Regions from separate parts of the Streptomyces sp. NPDC050658 genome, predicted to be linked through region 3. Evidence: riboswitches for the same ligand, from Rfam matches in the RefSeq annotation. Region 3 holds a riboswitch; each other region holds the start of a gene.

Region 1 (5,077 bases), on a different contig from region 3:
GAGCTGGGCCAGTTCATGCCGGGCCCGCTCCATCTCGGCGAGCACCCGGCGGGCCCGCGCGAGCAGCAGCTCTCCCGCGCCGGTCAGCCGCGCCCCGCGGTGGTGCCGCACCAGGAGCGCGGTCCCCGCCTCCCGCTCCAGCTTGGCCAGTTGCTGGGAGAGGGCGGGCACGGTGTAGCCGAGACGCTCGGCGGCGCGGGTGATCGAACCGGCCTCGGAGACCGCCACCAGTGCGGCGAGCCGCGTCGGGTCGTACATGGAGTCTCCGGTGTCTCCCGGTGCGGACGTGGGGGGAGGAGAGTAAACGGCTGCTTAAGGCAGGCCCAGGATATTCCACATACCTGCTGAAGGCAGAAGAACGGCAGGGTGGAGGCATGGACGCACAACTGGTCGCCTTCACCGGAGTCGCCGCGGGCATGGTCGCCATGCCGGGCGCCGATTTCGCCGTCGTGGTGCGCAACGCACTCGCCTCCCGCCGCGCCGGGGTCGTCTGTGCGATCGGTGTCGCGGGCGGGCTCCTGGTGCACACGGCGCTCGCGGTGGCCGGGGTCGCCGCCGTGCTCGCCGCGGTCCCCGCCCTCTTCCGGGCGCTGCAGATCGTCGGCGGCGGCTATGTGCTGTACCTGGGCTGCCGCGCCCTGCGCTCGGCGGTGCGGCAGCGGCGGGGAGCCGACGGGCGGGTGGGCCAGGCACCGCAGGGTGCGGGCGGCAGCCTGCGGCAGGGTTTCCTCACCAACGCCCTCAACCCCAAGGCGCCCATCACGTTCCTCAGCGTGCTGCCGCAGTTCGTGCCCGCGGGCAGCCCGGCGATGCCGCGGACGCTGCTGCTCGCGTCGATCATCGTGGCCCTCGCCCTGGTGTGGTTCCCGGTCGTCGCGCTCCTGGTGGACCGGCTGGGCCGCTGGCTGCGCAGACCGCGTACCGCCCGTGCCATCGAGGGAGCCACCGGAGGAGCGCTGACCCTGCTCGGCTCCGTGCTGCTCGTCGAGGCGCTGGTCGCCTGACCCGGGAGTGCGCCGAGCGTGACCTGGGAGTGCGCCGAGCGTGACCTAGGAGTGTGCCGAGCGGCGTACGAGGCGGGGGAGCACGCCCCACAGGCCCGCGCACACGGCCAGCGTGCCCGCGCTCGCGATCACCCCGCCGACGCGGCCCACCGACACGTCCACGACCAGGAGCACGGAACCGGCGAGGGCGAACATCAGGACCGCCATGCCGAGCCGCGCCAGATGCGAGGAGACCCGCACGATCAGCGGCTTGGAACGCTGCTGGAACAGCGCCCTGTGCACCGCGGCCGGCGCCGTGAACAGGGCGGCCGCGAGGACGGCGAGCAGCAGCGTCGTGACGTACGTGGCGCGCTGCACGGTGTCCAGGGACGGGAAGCGCGGGGTGAAGGCGAGGGTCAGCAGGAACGCGAAGAGGATCTGCACCCCGGTCTGTGTGACCCTCAACTCCTGGAGGATCTCCGAGAAGTTGCGGTCGGCGCGTTCGAAGTCGGTCTCGTGGCGGCTGTCGTGAGCGGCGCGTGAGCCGTTGTTGTCGGCCATGGCGCACGAGTATCCGTGTCGCGCGACGCCAAGCGCGGTGGGCGCGCCGGGCGGGCGACGCGGCAGCCGGGACGGCCGCGTCCCTCGCCCGGCGCCGGGTCAGCGGACCCTGCCGTACCAGACGCTCTTGGTCCAGATCTTCTCCAGACGGACCACGGTGTTCGACTTGGGCGCGTGCCAGATGCGGCCCTTACCGGCGTAGATGCCGACGTGGTAGACGTTCCGGCCGGAGTGGAAGAAGACCAGGTCGCCGCGCGTGCGGTTGGCCGCGGAGATGTGCCGGGTCTTGTTGTACTGCTGTGCGGCCGTGCGCGGCAGCTTCTTGCCCGCCCGCTTGAACGAGTAGAGGGTCAGGCCCGAGCAGTCGAACCGGTTCGGCCCCGCGGCTCCGTAGCGGTACGGGGAGCCCTTCTTCGCCGCGGCGATCTTCAGGGCCTTCGTCCCGTGTGTCGCGGCCTGGGCCTCCGTCGTGAGCCCGGGGGCCACGAGGGTGCCGCCGACGACGGCGAGCGTGAGGGCCGAGGCGGAGCCGGCCCTGGTGAGCAGCGACGGAACATGATTCAGCGCGGTCATGCGCAACCCTTCGTCAGCCGCCTGTGAAGGATGACCTGTCGGATTCGGGCTGACAAAGTTGCCCGGCCGCGTACTGCGGCTTCACCCCAAGGGCCGTTGTCCGGACGTCCGGACGGGCCCGTCGTGCCTGGGTCCTCCACTCCTGCCGGTGCACCGATGTCGACCGGTCATCCGGGCGGCGGCAGGACTCGGCGTCCGCCCGGACCGCCCCGCCGCTGTGGCGGGGGCTTGTCGTCGGAAGGGATCTTGACCCGTCAACAGCCCGAAAACCGAGCCGAAACGGCGTTTTGTGAGGCTCCTCACGGCTGAACCGTTCGGGTGGACAACGTCGGATAAGGCAACCCTTCGCGGGCCTCGACGATCGCTCTACCAGCACCGGAAGGAGACATTCCGGCCCTCGCGTACACCTCTGGCGCAACTGTGGCCGACTCCGTTGACGAGGACCTGCTACGCCGAACGAGGTAGCCCGTCTGGTCCGTTTAAGACCCGCCCCGGACGGCTACTGCGCTGCGGGGCAGCCGACTTGAGGGGGATTCAGGGGGATTCAGGACGACTGCCGGGGCGGGACGGTGACGCGGGAGGAACGCCGCTCCCCGTCGAGCACGCGCAGCGCGCGGGCCAACGTCGGTGCGTGCACGGCGCTCTCGCCCCGCTGGTGCATGAGCGTCAGCGCGTCGCGCAGTGCTGTGGCGCTGGAGACCAGCGCCTGGGCGGCGCGCAGGCCGCCGTAGGTGTCCGAGGCGCGGGCCGGATTGATCCGGCCGAGCAGATCGACCACTTCGAGATAGCGGTCGATCAACTCGCCCTCGGCGCGGGTGAGTGCGGGCAGCGGCGGCAGTTCGGGCGGCAGCATCGACGGCTCACCTCGCGTCCGGGACGCGCGCCGAGGACTTGCGGCTCGGCACGATCCGGTCGATCAGGCCGTACGCGACGGCCTCCGGGGCGTCGAGGATCTTGTCCCGCTCGATGTCCGCCGTGATGCGGTCGGGGCTCTGGCCCGTGTGCCGTACGAGGAGTTCCTCGAGGAGCGAGCGGGTGCGCAGGATCTCGTCGGCCTGGATCGCGAGGTCGGAGGTCTGGCCCTGGATCGGCTCGCTGATCGACGGCTGATGGATCAACACCCGTGCGCCGGGCAGGGCGGAGCGCTTTGTGGGCGTGCCCGCGGCGAGCAGCACGGCCGCCGCCGACGCGGCCTGTCCCAGGCAGGTCGTCTCCACGTCACAGGTGACGAACCGCATCGTGTCGTAGATCGCCGTCATCGCGCTGAACGAGCCGCCGGGGGAGTTGATGTAGAGCGAGATGTCGCGGTCCGGCGCCAGATATTCGAGGTGCATGAACTGCGCCATCACGTCATTGGCCGAGGTGTCGTCGATCGGGGTGCCCAGAAAGACGATCCGCTCCTCAAGCAGCTTCGAATACGGGTCGAGGGTCCGCTTCCCCGAGCTGGTGCGCTCGGTGAACTCGGGCAGGACATATCGGGCGGACGGTCGGTTCATGGCGCGTCACTCCTCATCACCGGGGCCGGATGCGCGGCCCGAGGCTTCTTGTATAAAATGTACAGGACGTACGTAACGCGTGCGGCATCGACGCGGGCTTGGGTGAACGGCCGGGTGACTGACGGCAGTTGTCTGGGGTACAGGGCGTGACATGCGAATGAGTCTGGTGGATGTGGGTTCGAGAACGGTCCGTCTGGTTGTCGCCGACGCGGTGGACGGGGTTCCACTGCCGGTGCACACGGCGAAGTGGCGGCTGCGGCTCTCCGAACAGGTCGAGCCGGCGGGGGCGATACCCGAACAATCGGTGCGGCAGCTGGTCAGAGCGGTCTCCGCGGCCGCCGAGACCGCGAGAAGATGGGGCGCAACGGAGCCGCTCGCCTTCGCCACGGCGGTCGTCCGCAACGCGCCGAACAGGCTGGAGGTCCTGCGGGCGGTACGGGCGGAGACGGGCATCCCGCTGTGCACCCTGCCGGGCGAGGTGGAGGCCGAGCTGACGTTCCTCGGCGCCCGGCGCTGGATGGGCTGGCGGGCCGGGCCGCTCGCCCTGTTCGACATCGGCGGCGGCTCGTTGGAGGTGGCCTTCGGGCGCGGCAGGCTGCCCGACTACGCGGTGTCGCTGCCGCTCGGCGCGGGGCGGCTGACGCGGGAGTTCTTCGGCGCCGAGGACCCGCCCGACGAGCAGAGCGTGAAGGCGCTGCGCCGCAAGGTGCGCCACCAACTGCGGGACGTGGCCGCGAGAATCCGCTGGGAGGGGCCGCGGACCGCGGTGGCGACCTCCCGCACCTTCCAGCAGCTGGGCCGCCTCGCCGGGTGCGCGCCCGGCCGCGAAGGCCCGTTCGCCGAGCGGCAGTTGGCCCGCGGCGACCTGCGCCGCTGCGTCGACCTGCTCGCCACGCTGCCGTCCGCCGAGCGGTCCGGCCTGCCGGGCGTCTCCGCGCCGCGGGCCCTGCAGAGCCTGGCGGGAGCGGTCGTCGGACACACCGCGCTGAAACTGACCGGCATCAAGCAGGTCACCATCTGCCCCTGGGCCATCCGCGAAGGAGTGCTGCTGCGACAGATCGAGGACGGCGGGAAGTGGTGGGACCAGGTGTCGGGACGTGACACCGACCCCTGCGACGATCCCGTGCACGGCGATCGCCCCTACAGCGATCGCTCCTACGGCGACGAGGCGGTGACCGTCGGCCCGACGGCCCTGCGGATCGCACCGGGGCCGGGCTGAGGGGCTGGGGCCGGCCCGGCGGACAGGCCCTGACGGCCGAGGGCCTCGCGCAGTTCCTGCTTGTTCATGGTGGAGCGGCCGTCGATGCTGCGGCGCCGGACCTCCGCGTACAGCTGGTCCTTGGCGGGGCCCTGGGCGCCGCTGTGCGAGCGGTGGCCGCCGCGTTCGGGCGCCGACCTGGGGCCGCGCGTGGACACCGTGCCGACGGTCTTCGCCTCGCCGGCGCGGGCGCGCTCCTTGTTTAC
Region 2 (5,077 bases), on a different contig from region 3:
GTCTTCGATTGGCCGTACCGTGCCCAGTGTTTCCAGGAGTGGGCGTGCCCGGGCGAGTGTTTGGTGAGGTGCGGCGGCGAGGATCTGGAGGGTGCCGGAGGTGGCGGCCGGGACGGAGCCGAGTACGGGTGCGTGGATGTATGTCGGGCCGGTTTGTTGGGCCAGTTGTGCGGCTTCGGTGGGGGCGATGGTGCTGGTGTTGATGACGATTGTGTTTGTTCGCAGTGCGTCGCGGATGGTGTGGAGGACTTGTCGGCAGGCTGGGCCGTCGTAGAGGGCCAGGAGTACGTGGTCGGCTTGCGCGACGGCGTCGTTGGGGTCGGTGGTGGGTGTGATGGTGTCTGGTGTGCGCCCTGAGCGGGTCCAGCCGGTGACGTGCCAGCCTTGGGCGGCCAGTCGTGTTGCGATCGCGGTGCCCATCCGGCCCAGGCCCAGGACGGCGATCGTGTGCGGTGTGGTCATGTGCGTCACGGTGGTGGATCCGGATGGTTGCGACAAGCGCAGGTGTCGCATGGCTGTTCTGCGTGGTTCGCATATCGGCTGTTCATACTGGGCGGCATGGATTTGACGGTGTGGCGGACCTTCGTGACGGTGTGTCGGCTGGGGTCGTTGTCGGCGGCGGCTGCCGAGCTTCATCACACGCAGTCGGCGGTGTCCCGGCAGATCGCCGGGCTGGAGCGGCAGGTCGGTGTGCCGTTGATGGAGCGTCATGCGCGTGGTGTGCGTGTGACGTCGGCCGGTGAGGTGTTCCGGCGTCATGCTCTGGTCACGCTGAACGAGGCCGATCGGGCGGTCCGGGCCGCGCGGGATACGGGTGAGGGGGGTTTGGGTCGGGTGCTGGCGGTCGGTGCGACTCCTTCTCTTGCCGCGGGGGTTGTTCCGGAGGCTCTGCGGGCTTTGCTGGAGCAGGGTGAGGCTGTCCGGTGGAGTCTGTTGCCGGGGCTGAGTGCTTCGCTGTACGAGCGTGTGGTTGCCGGTGATCTCGATGTTGCCGTGGTGACGGATGCTCCGCCGGGGCTGCCTCATGATCCTCGGGTCGAGCATCGGTTGCTGGGGCTGGATGCGATGGTCGTCGCGCTGCCGCTGGGTCATCCGCGGGCCGGGGGTGGGCCGGTGTCCATTGAGGTGCTGGGTGATCAGACGTGGGTGGAGGACAACGATGGTTCGGCGGCGTTGTTGCGTCGGCATGCCGCCCGCGCCGGGGTCAGTGCCCGTGTCGACCTCGCTGCGGCTGATCTGCCCGGCAAGCTGGCTCTGGTGGCGACCGGTCATGCCATCGCGTTGATTCCCGGGGTGCTGGCGGGTGCGTTGCGGGCCGATGTCACCACGGTGGGTCTGGTCGATCCTCCGGCCCGCGGTGTCTACGCGGTCATGCCATCGGGTGATCCGCATCCGTGCGCGGCGGCTCTGGTCGGTCGGCTTGCGGGGGCTTTTGCGGCGGCCTGTCCGGAGGGGGTCGTCGGTGGGTCGGTCGGCGTCGCCTCGCCGTGTGGGGACCGGTCCAGGACTCAGGTGGAGGCCGGTGTGGCTCCTTGGCAGGGGCTGCGGTGATCAGGTGGCACGGTTGTGTACATCCTGGTCAGGGGGTGGGGGTGCCGCGGTGCTCGGGAGCGGTCGGGAAGCGTCCGTGCGCCGGGGGGGTGCCACTGCTGGTGGGCGCGCGGTTGCAGCGATGTCGGTGCGTGTGTCAGCGGTGTGGTCAGCCGCCGATGGGCTGGGCCTCTTTTTTCATGGATGACAACATCCGCCGTATGTCCGATTGATTCGGAAATTGGCTTTGGGTGTGCTTGGTGATTTATGCGGGTTTTTGCTATGACTAGCGCTCTACGGGTGGGATGGCGCATCCCTGGGGGCTTCGGGTCTTATATCTGGTTGCATTTCGTTCGGTGAAACGGGTCACAGCGGCGGCCGTGCTTCCGGCGTCCGGTCGGCGTCATTTCCGTTGCGTGCAAAGAAGTTGGGATTCTCGATCATGCGGGGGCGGGGGTTTCCGGTTGTCGGGGGTTCGCTTTGGTCGTTTCTTTTGCAAATTTGGGGCTTGTTTCGTTTGGGTTTTCTCGCCTAGCGTCACCGTCGATCCGGGCGGAACGCCGAATCCTGCCGCCGGCCGGAAAGCCTTTTACCTTCCCATTCACTGACTCGCGCCCGGCAGGAGCGGGGGACCCAGGTAGGCCGCCGGTCCGGTTTCCGGAGCGGCTCGGGGTGAAGTCGCTTTCGCGGCGGCCGGACATCTCCCGTCCGAACCCGACAGCTCACCTCGCAGGCGACGGAGAGGAATTCGTCATGCCCGCAAAGGGAAAGCACCGTCGTCCCAAGTCCGGTTCGTTCAGGCGGGGTATCGCCGTCGCAGGCACGGGTGGGGCCGTGCTCGTTCTTCCGGTCCTGGGTGCGACCGCTGCCGGTGCGGCGCAGGCCCCGGCGGCCAAGCCGTCCGCCGCCCCGGGGAGCTACGTCGTCGTCCCGGGCGACACCCTCACCAAGATCGCCCGTGAGCACTCCCGGCACGGCAGCTGGAAGAAGCTCTATCAGGACAACCGGAGCGTGCTCGGGGATGATCCGCGGCTGATCCGGCCGGGGGTCAAGCTCGCCCTCGGCGCGGAGGAGGGGGCCGGCTCGCGGGGCTCCTCCGAGCGGGCCGATCGTTCCGAGCGCAAGAGCACCGCCCAGCCCGCCGCGGCCAAGAAGGCGTACGCCGACAACCTCGACGGGTGGATCAGGGAATCGCTCGACATCATGGCCCGGCACGGCATCCCCGGCAGCTACGAGGGGATCCACCGCAACATCATGCGCGAGTCCTCCGGCAACCCGCTGGCCATCAACAACTGGGACTCCAACGCCGCCGCGGGCACCCCCTCCAAGGGACTCCTCCAGGTCATCGGCCCCACCTTCGACGCCTACCACCTGCCCGGCACCTCCACCGACAGCTTCGACCCCGTCGCCAACATCACCGCCGCCTGCAACTACGCCGCCGACCGCTACGGATCGATCGACAACGTCAACGGCCCCTACTGAGCCTCATCCGGGCCACCGCGCGGCATGGCGGCGGGCCGCGGGGGCGGTGCGCCGGGATGCTGAGGGCCACACCAGGCAGGAGAGGCCATGGACCAGCCCGGCGCGCGCCGCCATGTTCCCGACCAGTCCGGCGTCATCGGCATCGCCCTCGGCGCCGTGCTGACCGCCGCGCTCGCCCAGGGCTCCTGGCAGTGGTTCGCCACCTACATCGGCGTGACACTGCTGGCCGTGCTCCTGTGCCTCTACCGCAGGCCCGCCTGGACACCCGGCCTGCGCTCCGCCTACACCGCGAACCTCGCCGCCTACTGCCTGGTCCTCGGCCTGTGCGCGGCGATCGCCCTGGCCCCCCTGCTGCAGCGCTGGGCCTGGCTGTTCCCGATGCCGGGCACCCGCGCGCGGTGTCCCGCGCTGGGCGCCTACGAGAGCATCCGCACCGAGGCCGCCCTCGCCGGCCTGGCCGGCCGCGACCCGGCCGCCCTGGCCCGCGCCCAGGACATCCACCGCCACGACGCCGTCGCCGACTGCCTGTCGGCCACCACGACCCTGTGGCTGCCGCTGTACGCCGTCGCCGTCGCCGTGCTGGCGGGGGTGGGCATGTGGAGCGCCGACCGGATCCGGGCCGGGCGCCAGGGCCTGGCGGACCGTCGGGGCTGAGCGGGCCTTTGCACCGGCACGCCGGTGGGGGGTCAGTCGATGCCTCGGACGATGTGCGGCTCGTCCGCGACCGCCGCGTCGTCGTCCGCGCCGGCCAGCCGCAGCGGCGGCGCATAGGGCGAGATGGGTCGGAATGGCCTGCTGTAATCCGCCGGCTCGTCGTTCACCGGGTCTCCCTTCGTCGGGGTACGCCGCCCCGGACCGCGCCCGGGGCGTTCCGATCCGGCCAGCGTGCTCCCGTCCGGTCGAGAACCGCTCAAGACCCGCCGGAAGCCCGGTCGGGGATGTCTCGGGTGCGCAGCCGTCAACTCCCGTTTCTTGCCGGTGAGTTGGGGTGGATGGCGTGTGCGCACGCAAGTCGGCCGCCGTGCGTCGCGGAGGTGCGGACGCACAGCGGCCGATCCGACCGCCGGTGAGTGCCGCTCGGGGTGGAGCGGCAGCGCTCGATGGCCTTGTGGGCCGGTCGCGTTCACCGTGCGGACATCCGTCCCGCCGGCCGGATCCCGGCGCGGCAGGCAAGTCAGATATGGGGCGGAGGGGGCTGGTGTGGTGCGGGAGGTCTTTCCGGTCCCGCCGGATCGCGGCGGTCCGGGCAAGTGCCTCCGAGGCGGCAGCCGGCCGGTCGCGGTGGCGGGCGTCCGGTGTCACCGGTGCCCGGCCGCTCCGCCGGTATCGCTGCCTGCCTCTGCCTTCCCGTGCAGGTTGATGCTCCGACTCTGCCCGCCCCCGTTCGAGGATCGATTGACACCCGGTCAGGTTTCGGTCGACGGCCAGTCGGCCTGTGGTTGAGGGGGGCTGGAGCGGGCCCGCCCGCCCGCCTGCCCGCCTGCCCGTCTGCCCGGAGGCCGGCACGGCTGCGGCCGCCGCGTCCGCAGGCAGACACGACGGCCGGTCGGCCGTCCGTCGCGGGCGCGCCGCTGACGGACGTACACAGAAGAGACGTACAGAAGAGAGGCAGGGCATGCCGCGGCCCGGCGGCGCGGCACTGGCCCGTCCGCCACCGCACACAACGGACGGACCAGTGCCGCACCCGCCGGGCGCGGCGTTGCGGACCTGTGGTGCTACCAGGTCACCGGCAGGCAGTCCAGGCCGTACACCAGGCTCTCGTGGCGGAAGGGCAGTTCCTCGGCCTTGCCCACCAGGCGCAGGTCGGGCAGGCGGGAGAAGAGCGTGGTGATGGCGATCTCCACCTCGCGGCGGGCCAGCGAGGCGCCCGCGCACAGGTGGGTGCCGAACCCGAAGGCGACGTGCCGGTTCTCGCCCCGCTGCAGGTCGAAGTTCTCCGGGTCGGGGAACGCCTGCGCGTCGTGGTTGGCCGCGGGCACGGCCAGGATCACCAGTTCGCCCACCGACATCTTCGCCCCGGAGTACTCCATGTCCGCATCGACCACCCGCAGCACGTTGTCCTGCG
Region 3 (5,077 bases):
CGCTGCTCTGGAACATCACCGGCGACCGGGCGCACGCCGAGAAGGCCGTACAGATCATGGACGCCTGGTCCCGGGTGATCACCCGGCACACGGACGCCGGCGCCGGACTGCAGACCGCCTGGGCCGCCTCCTCGTGGGCGCGCGCCGCCGAGGCCGTCCGGTACTCGTACGACGGCTGGACCGACGGCGAGCTGCTCCGTTTCGAGCGGATGCTGCGCAACGCCTATCTGCCCCAAGTGCGGGAAGGCGCCGCCGACTTCAACGGGAACTGGGATCTCCTGATGGCCGACGCGACCATCAGCATGGCGGTGTTCCTCGACGACCACGAGTCGTTCGAGAAGGCCGTGACGCATTTCCGCGGCCGCGTACCGGCCTACTTCTATCTGGAGTCGGACGGGCCGCTTCCCGTCTCGCCCGAGGGCAGCGGAATCAACACCCCCGAGCAGCTCCAGAAGTACTGGTTCGGCCAGAAGACCTTCACCGACGGGATCTCCCAGGAGACCTGCCGCAACTTCAAGCACGCCAGCTACTCGCTCGCCGCCACCGCGCACATCGCGGAGACCGCCTGGCACCAGGGCGTCGACCTGTACGGCGAGGTCAAGGAGCGGCTGCGGGCCGCGCTCGAATTCCACTCCAAGTACCAGCTGGGCGCGAAGGCACCGAAATGGCTGTGCGGCGGGAAAGTGCAGCGCGACATGGGGCCCGACACCGAGGTCGGGCTCAATCACCTGGGGCAGCGGCTGAAGCTGGATCTTCCGGAGACGGAGAAGTTCACGGAGCGGCGGCGGCCCGAGGGCACGGACGATCTGTTCGTGGCCTGGGAGACCCTTACGCATGCCCAGAACGCGTGAGCCGCGCCCCTGCCGGTTAACCGGTTCGCTTTTACCCCGCCACATGGCGTACTGTTCATTTCAACGGCGCGGGGTGGAGCAGCTCGGTAGCTCGCTGGGCTCATAACCCAGAGGTCGCAGGTTCAAATCCTGTCCCCGCTACTAAAGACCGAAGGCCCGGATCCAGATCTTGGATCCGGGCCTTCGGCGTTCTCCCGTATCCCCCACGTTTCATCCGATCGGCCCACACCGCTCGCCGCCCGCCGCCGCTCCGGGAAGCCTGGACAGGTGCGGTCATGGGGCTGGTCCCGGGCGCGGACTTCGGCGGGAGACAGCGGTGGGGCAGCGAGAAGGACGTCCGAGGGAAGGCCCCGACGTCCGGCACGAGCGGGCCCTGGTGCGGCTCCTGCCGTGGCTGCTGCTCGTCATCGGGGTCGTGTACGACGTCTCGACGCCCCCGGAGTTCACCGCGGCTCCCCTCTTCACCGCCGCCCCGCTGATCGCCGCCCCCTTCTACTCGCTGCACAGCACCAGCCTCATCGGGGCCGCCTCCTGCGCCGCCGTGCTCACCCTGCACTTCGGCAACAGCACCACGACCGACGTGGAGGCCGTCACCGAGCTGCTCACCGTGGTGACCGTCGCCGTGCTGGCCGTCCTCATCAACCGTGTCGTACGCAGAAGCGACGAGCAGCTGGCCTCCGCCCGTTCCATCTCCGAGACCGCCCAGCGCGCCGTCCTGCCGCAGCCCGACCACCGGATCGGAGGGCTCGACGTCGCCGCCCGCTACGAGGCCGCGGAGGCCGACGCCTTCATCGGGGGAGATCTGTACGCCGTCCAGGACACCCCGCACGGCGTACGGCTGATCGTCGGCGACGTACGCGGCAAGGGGATGGGCGCGGTGGCCGCCGTCGCCGTGGTCATCGGGGCCTTCCGCGAGGCGGCCGAGCAGGAGGCGACGCTGGAGGCGGTGGCACAGCGGCTGGAGCGGGCGCTCGCGCGGGAGGGCACGCGGCGCGAGGGACTCGACGCGTTCGAGGGGTTCACCACGGCCGTCATCGCGGAGATCCCGCACGGCGACGGAGTCATCCGCATCGTCAACCGGGGCCATCCCGAGCCGCTGCTCCTGCGCGGTGACGGACGGCTGTGCGTGCTGTCGCCGGGGGAGCCCGCGCTGCCGCTGGGGATGGGTGACCTGGGGGCCTGGCCGGACCGTGCCGACGAGGCGGAGTTCCCGCCGGGGGCGATGCTGCTGCTCTACACCGACGGGCTCTCGGAGGCGCGGGACATCCGCGGCGAGTTCTACAACCCGGCGGCCCGGCTCGGCGGCCGGATCTTCCCCGGCCCGCACGGACCGGACGTACTCCTCGCGACGCTCGTCGAGGAGGTGCGCCGGCACACGGGCGGCGGCGGGACCGACGACATGGCGCTGCTCGCGGTTCGGCGGCCGGAGGCGCCGGACGCCGGGCCGGGCCCTGGGGACGATGTCACGGGCCGTGACTGAAAGACACCACTCCGCATAACAACTGACGTACTGTCAAGGAGATGTGAAGGTCCGGTGGGCGAAAAAGTGCGGCCAACTCGCCCCGTTCCGGCCCTCGGTGTCCCGTTAAGTACAGGCCAAAGGCGTTAACGATCAGTCGGAACGGCTTGGAATACGGCACCGCTGTCTATTAACGTTCGATAACGCAGCGCGGTCGTCCCAGCCGTCACTCGAGGCGGCTCCGTGCGCACGCGCCTAATCCCGAAAGGGAGCCGGGGAACCACCAATTGGGGTGAATCGGGCATCTGTGCATCCGTGCCAGATGTTCGTAGGAGACCTTCCTGCTCCGAACCCGTCAGCTAACCCGGTAGGCGAGAAGGAAGGAAAGGAGCGCGCCCCAGTGGCGTCCAACCGGCCTGCCCCCCAAGCCGTTTACGTACCGAATGACGACGAGATCGGTGCGTACGACGAAGAGCCCTGGGAGGAGTGGAACCCCACCGAGGAGTCCATTCGTCCCGTCCGCGGCAGGCACCGCGTCCACAAGAGGGGCGGCGGCGGACTCGCCCGCAGCTCCACCGTGCTCGGCGTGGGCGTCATCGCCGCCGTCGGTGCGGGCGGCATCGCCACCGCGCAGGGCGGCAAGCCCCCGGTCTCCATCGAGATGCCGGACATCTCGGCCGTCACGGACTCGCTGCCGGAGGCCAAGTCGCTTCCCGGCGTGGGCTCGCTGATATCCGATGACTCCGACGAGTCGGGCTCCTCCGGCGAGGGCGTCGCGAGCGCCACCCCGCTCTCCGTCGCCGGCGTCAGCGCCGAGGAGGCCCAGCAGGGCACCACGGGCGCGGGCGAGGCGCTGCGGGCCCGCATCATGGAGCAGGCCGAGAACCAGCAGGACCAGGCGGACGACGCGGTCCAGAAGGCGGCCGAGGAAGCCGCCGTCAAGAAGGCCGCCGCGCAGGCCGCCGCCGAGCAGTCCGCGGCCGAGAAGAAGATCGCCGCCGCGAAGGCCGCCGCCAAGAAGAAGGCGGAAGAGGAGGCCCGGCGCAAGGCCGAGGCCGAGCGCCTGGCCAAGCTCGCCAAGAGCTACACCCTGCCCCTCGCTTCGTACACGCTCACCAGCACCTTCGGTCAGCCCGGCTCCATGTGGTCCTCCGGCTACCACACCGGCCTCGACTTCGCGGCGCCGACGGGTACGCCCCTCAAGGCGATCCACACCGGCACCATCAAGGAGGCCGGCTGGGCGGGGGCGTACGGCTACCGCACCATCCTGGAGCTCGAGGACGGCACGGAGATCTGGTACAACCACCAGTCCTCGATGAGCGTCAGCGTCGGCCAGAAGGTCACCACCGGCGACACCATCGGCCGCGTGGGCGCCACCGGCAATGTCACCGGGCCGCACCTCCACCTGGAGATCCACCCCGGCGGCGACGACACCGGGGTCGACCCGGCGGCGTGGCTGCGGGGCAAGGGTCAGTCCCTCTGAGGAAAAGCCTCTGACCGAGGGCCGGTCCCTCTGAGGAATCCCCTCTGGTTGAGGGCCGGTCCCTCTGCGGCACCCCATCAACTCCGGCGGTCCTGGCGGCAACCCCCCGACGTCAGGGCTGCCGGCTTCGCATGCCCACGAGCCGAGCCGGTGCGGAACTCGGATCCCGCTGTACGGAATGCCAGCCTCCGTAGGCGTGTTGAGCCCCGTATGACTTCTCTACGCAAGCTTGGCCCCTCCGACCTCGAGGTCTTCCCGCTCGCCCTGGGCGGCAACGTCTTCGGCTGGACGGCCGACGAGGCGCAGTCCTTCGCCGTGCTCGACGCCTATACCGCGGCGGGCGGCAACTTCGTCGACACCGCCGACGTCTACTCGGCCTGGGCGCCGGGCAACAAGGGCGGCGAGTCCGAGACCGTCATCGGCAACTGGCTCCGCGCGCGCGGCAATCGCTCCGATGTCGTCGTCGCCACCAAGGTCGGCGCCCACCCGGACTACAAGGGCCTGTCCGCGAGCACCATCAAGTCCGGTGCCGAGGAGTCGCTGCGCCGTCTCGGCACCGACTACATAGACCTCTACTACACGCACTTCGACGACCCGAGCGTCCCCGTCGAGGAGATCATCGGCGCGCTCGACGAACTGGTGAACTCCGGCAAGGTGCGCGCCATCGCCGCGTCCAACCTGACCGCCGAGCGCCTCCAGGAGTCCCTCGACTTCTCCGACCGCGAGGGCCTCGCCCGCTATGTGGCGCTCCAGCCGCACTACAACCTGGTCTCGCGCGACACCTACGAGGGCTCGCTGCAGGACGTCGCCTCGCGCTCCGGCCTTGCCGCCGTCCCGTACTACTCGCTCGCCTCCGGCTTCCTCACCGGCAAGTACCGGCCGGGCGCGCAGGTCGACAGCGCGCGGGCCGAGGGCGCGGGCAAGCACCTGGAGACCGAGCGGGGCGTGCGGGTGCTCGCCGCCCTCGACGCGATAGCGGCGGCGCGCGGCGCCGAGGTCGCGACGGTGGCCCTCGCGTGGCTCGCCGCGCAGCCGACCGTGGCGGCGCCGATCGCCTCGGCCCGTACGGTCGAGCAGCTGCCCGCGCTGCTCGCGGTGGCGGAGCTTGAGCTGACCCCGGCCGAGATCAGCGCTCTGACGACGGCTTCCGCCTGATCAACGCCGGTAGGGCGGGTACGGGGTCTGGTACGCCGGATACGCGGCCCCGTACGCGGGGTAGGCCGGCATCGGCTGGGCGTAGGCGTAGCCCTGGGGGCCGTGCGCCGGATGCGCTCCCTGTGCGCC

Evidence for each region. Region 3 has a riboswitch for cyclic di-AMP ahead of ACIBKX_RS21320 (M23 family metallopeptidase). Riboswitches for the same ligand answer to the same signal wherever they lie in the genome.
Region 1: linked by a shared signal. The riboswitch ahead of ACIBKX_RS16835 (C40 family peptidase) and the one ahead of ACIBKX_RS21320 (M23 family metallopeptidase) in region 3 are both predicted to bind cyclic di-AMP.
Region 2: linked by a shared signal. The riboswitch ahead of ACIBKX_RS39650 (LysM peptidoglycan-binding domain-containing protein) and the one ahead of ACIBKX_RS21320 (M23 family metallopeptidase) in region 3 are both predicted to bind cyclic di-AMP.

What each region holds. Positions count from the first base shown of each region.
Region 1 is NZ_JBITGM010000004.1:266,211-271,287, reverse strand. It holds gene ACIBKX_RS16850 (LysR family transcriptional regulator) at 1-258, opposite strand, end outside; gene ACIBKX_RS16845 (LysE family translocator) at 375-1,004, shown strand; gene ACIBKX_RS16840 (DUF6328 family protein) at 1,050-1,544, opposite strand; gene ACIBKX_RS16835 (C40 family peptidase) at 1,644-2,117, opposite strand; cyclic di-AMP (ydaO/yuaA leader) riboswitch at 2,121-2,292, opposite strand; gene ACIBKX_RS16830 (hypothetical protein) at 2,662-2,970, opposite strand; gene ACIBKX_RS16825 (ATP-dependent Clp protease proteolytic subunit) at 2,978-3,613, opposite strand; gene ACIBKX_RS16820 (Ppx/GppA family phosphatase) at 3,765-4,832, shown strand; partial or broken gene ACIBKX_RS16815 (plasmid stabilization protein) at 4,865-5,077, opposite strand, start outside.
Region 2 is NZ_JBITGM010000020.1:1,763-6,839, forward strand. It holds gene ACIBKX_RS39640 (nuclear transport factor 2 family protein) at 1-462, opposite strand, end outside; gene ACIBKX_RS39645 (LysR family transcriptional regulator) at 559-1,551, shown strand; cyclic di-AMP (ydaO/yuaA leader) riboswitch at 2,123-2,279, shown strand; gene ACIBKX_RS39650 (LysM peptidoglycan-binding domain-containing protein) at 2,284-3,012, shown strand; gene ACIBKX_RS39655 (hypothetical protein) at 3,100-3,666, shown strand; gene ACIBKX_RS39660 (hypothetical protein) at 3,699-3,833, opposite strand; gene ACIBKX_RS39665 (cytochrome P450) at 4,728-5,077, opposite strand, start outside.
Region 3 is NZ_JBITGM010000006.1:20,342-25,418, reverse strand. It holds gene ACIBKX_RS21335 (alginate lyase family protein) at 1-851, shown strand, start outside; tRNA gene ACIBKX_RS21330 (tRNA-Met) at 919-992, shown strand; gene ACIBKX_RS21325 (PP2C family protein-serine/threonine phosphatase) at 1,168-2,331, shown strand; cyclic di-AMP (ydaO/yuaA leader) riboswitch at 2,553-2,699, shown strand; gene ACIBKX_RS21320 (M23 family metallopeptidase) at 2,711-3,793, shown strand; gene ACIBKX_RS21315 (aldo/keto reductase) at 4,004-4,948, shown strand; gene ACIBKX_RS21310 (PrsW family intramembrane metalloprotease) at 4,949-5,077, opposite strand, start outside.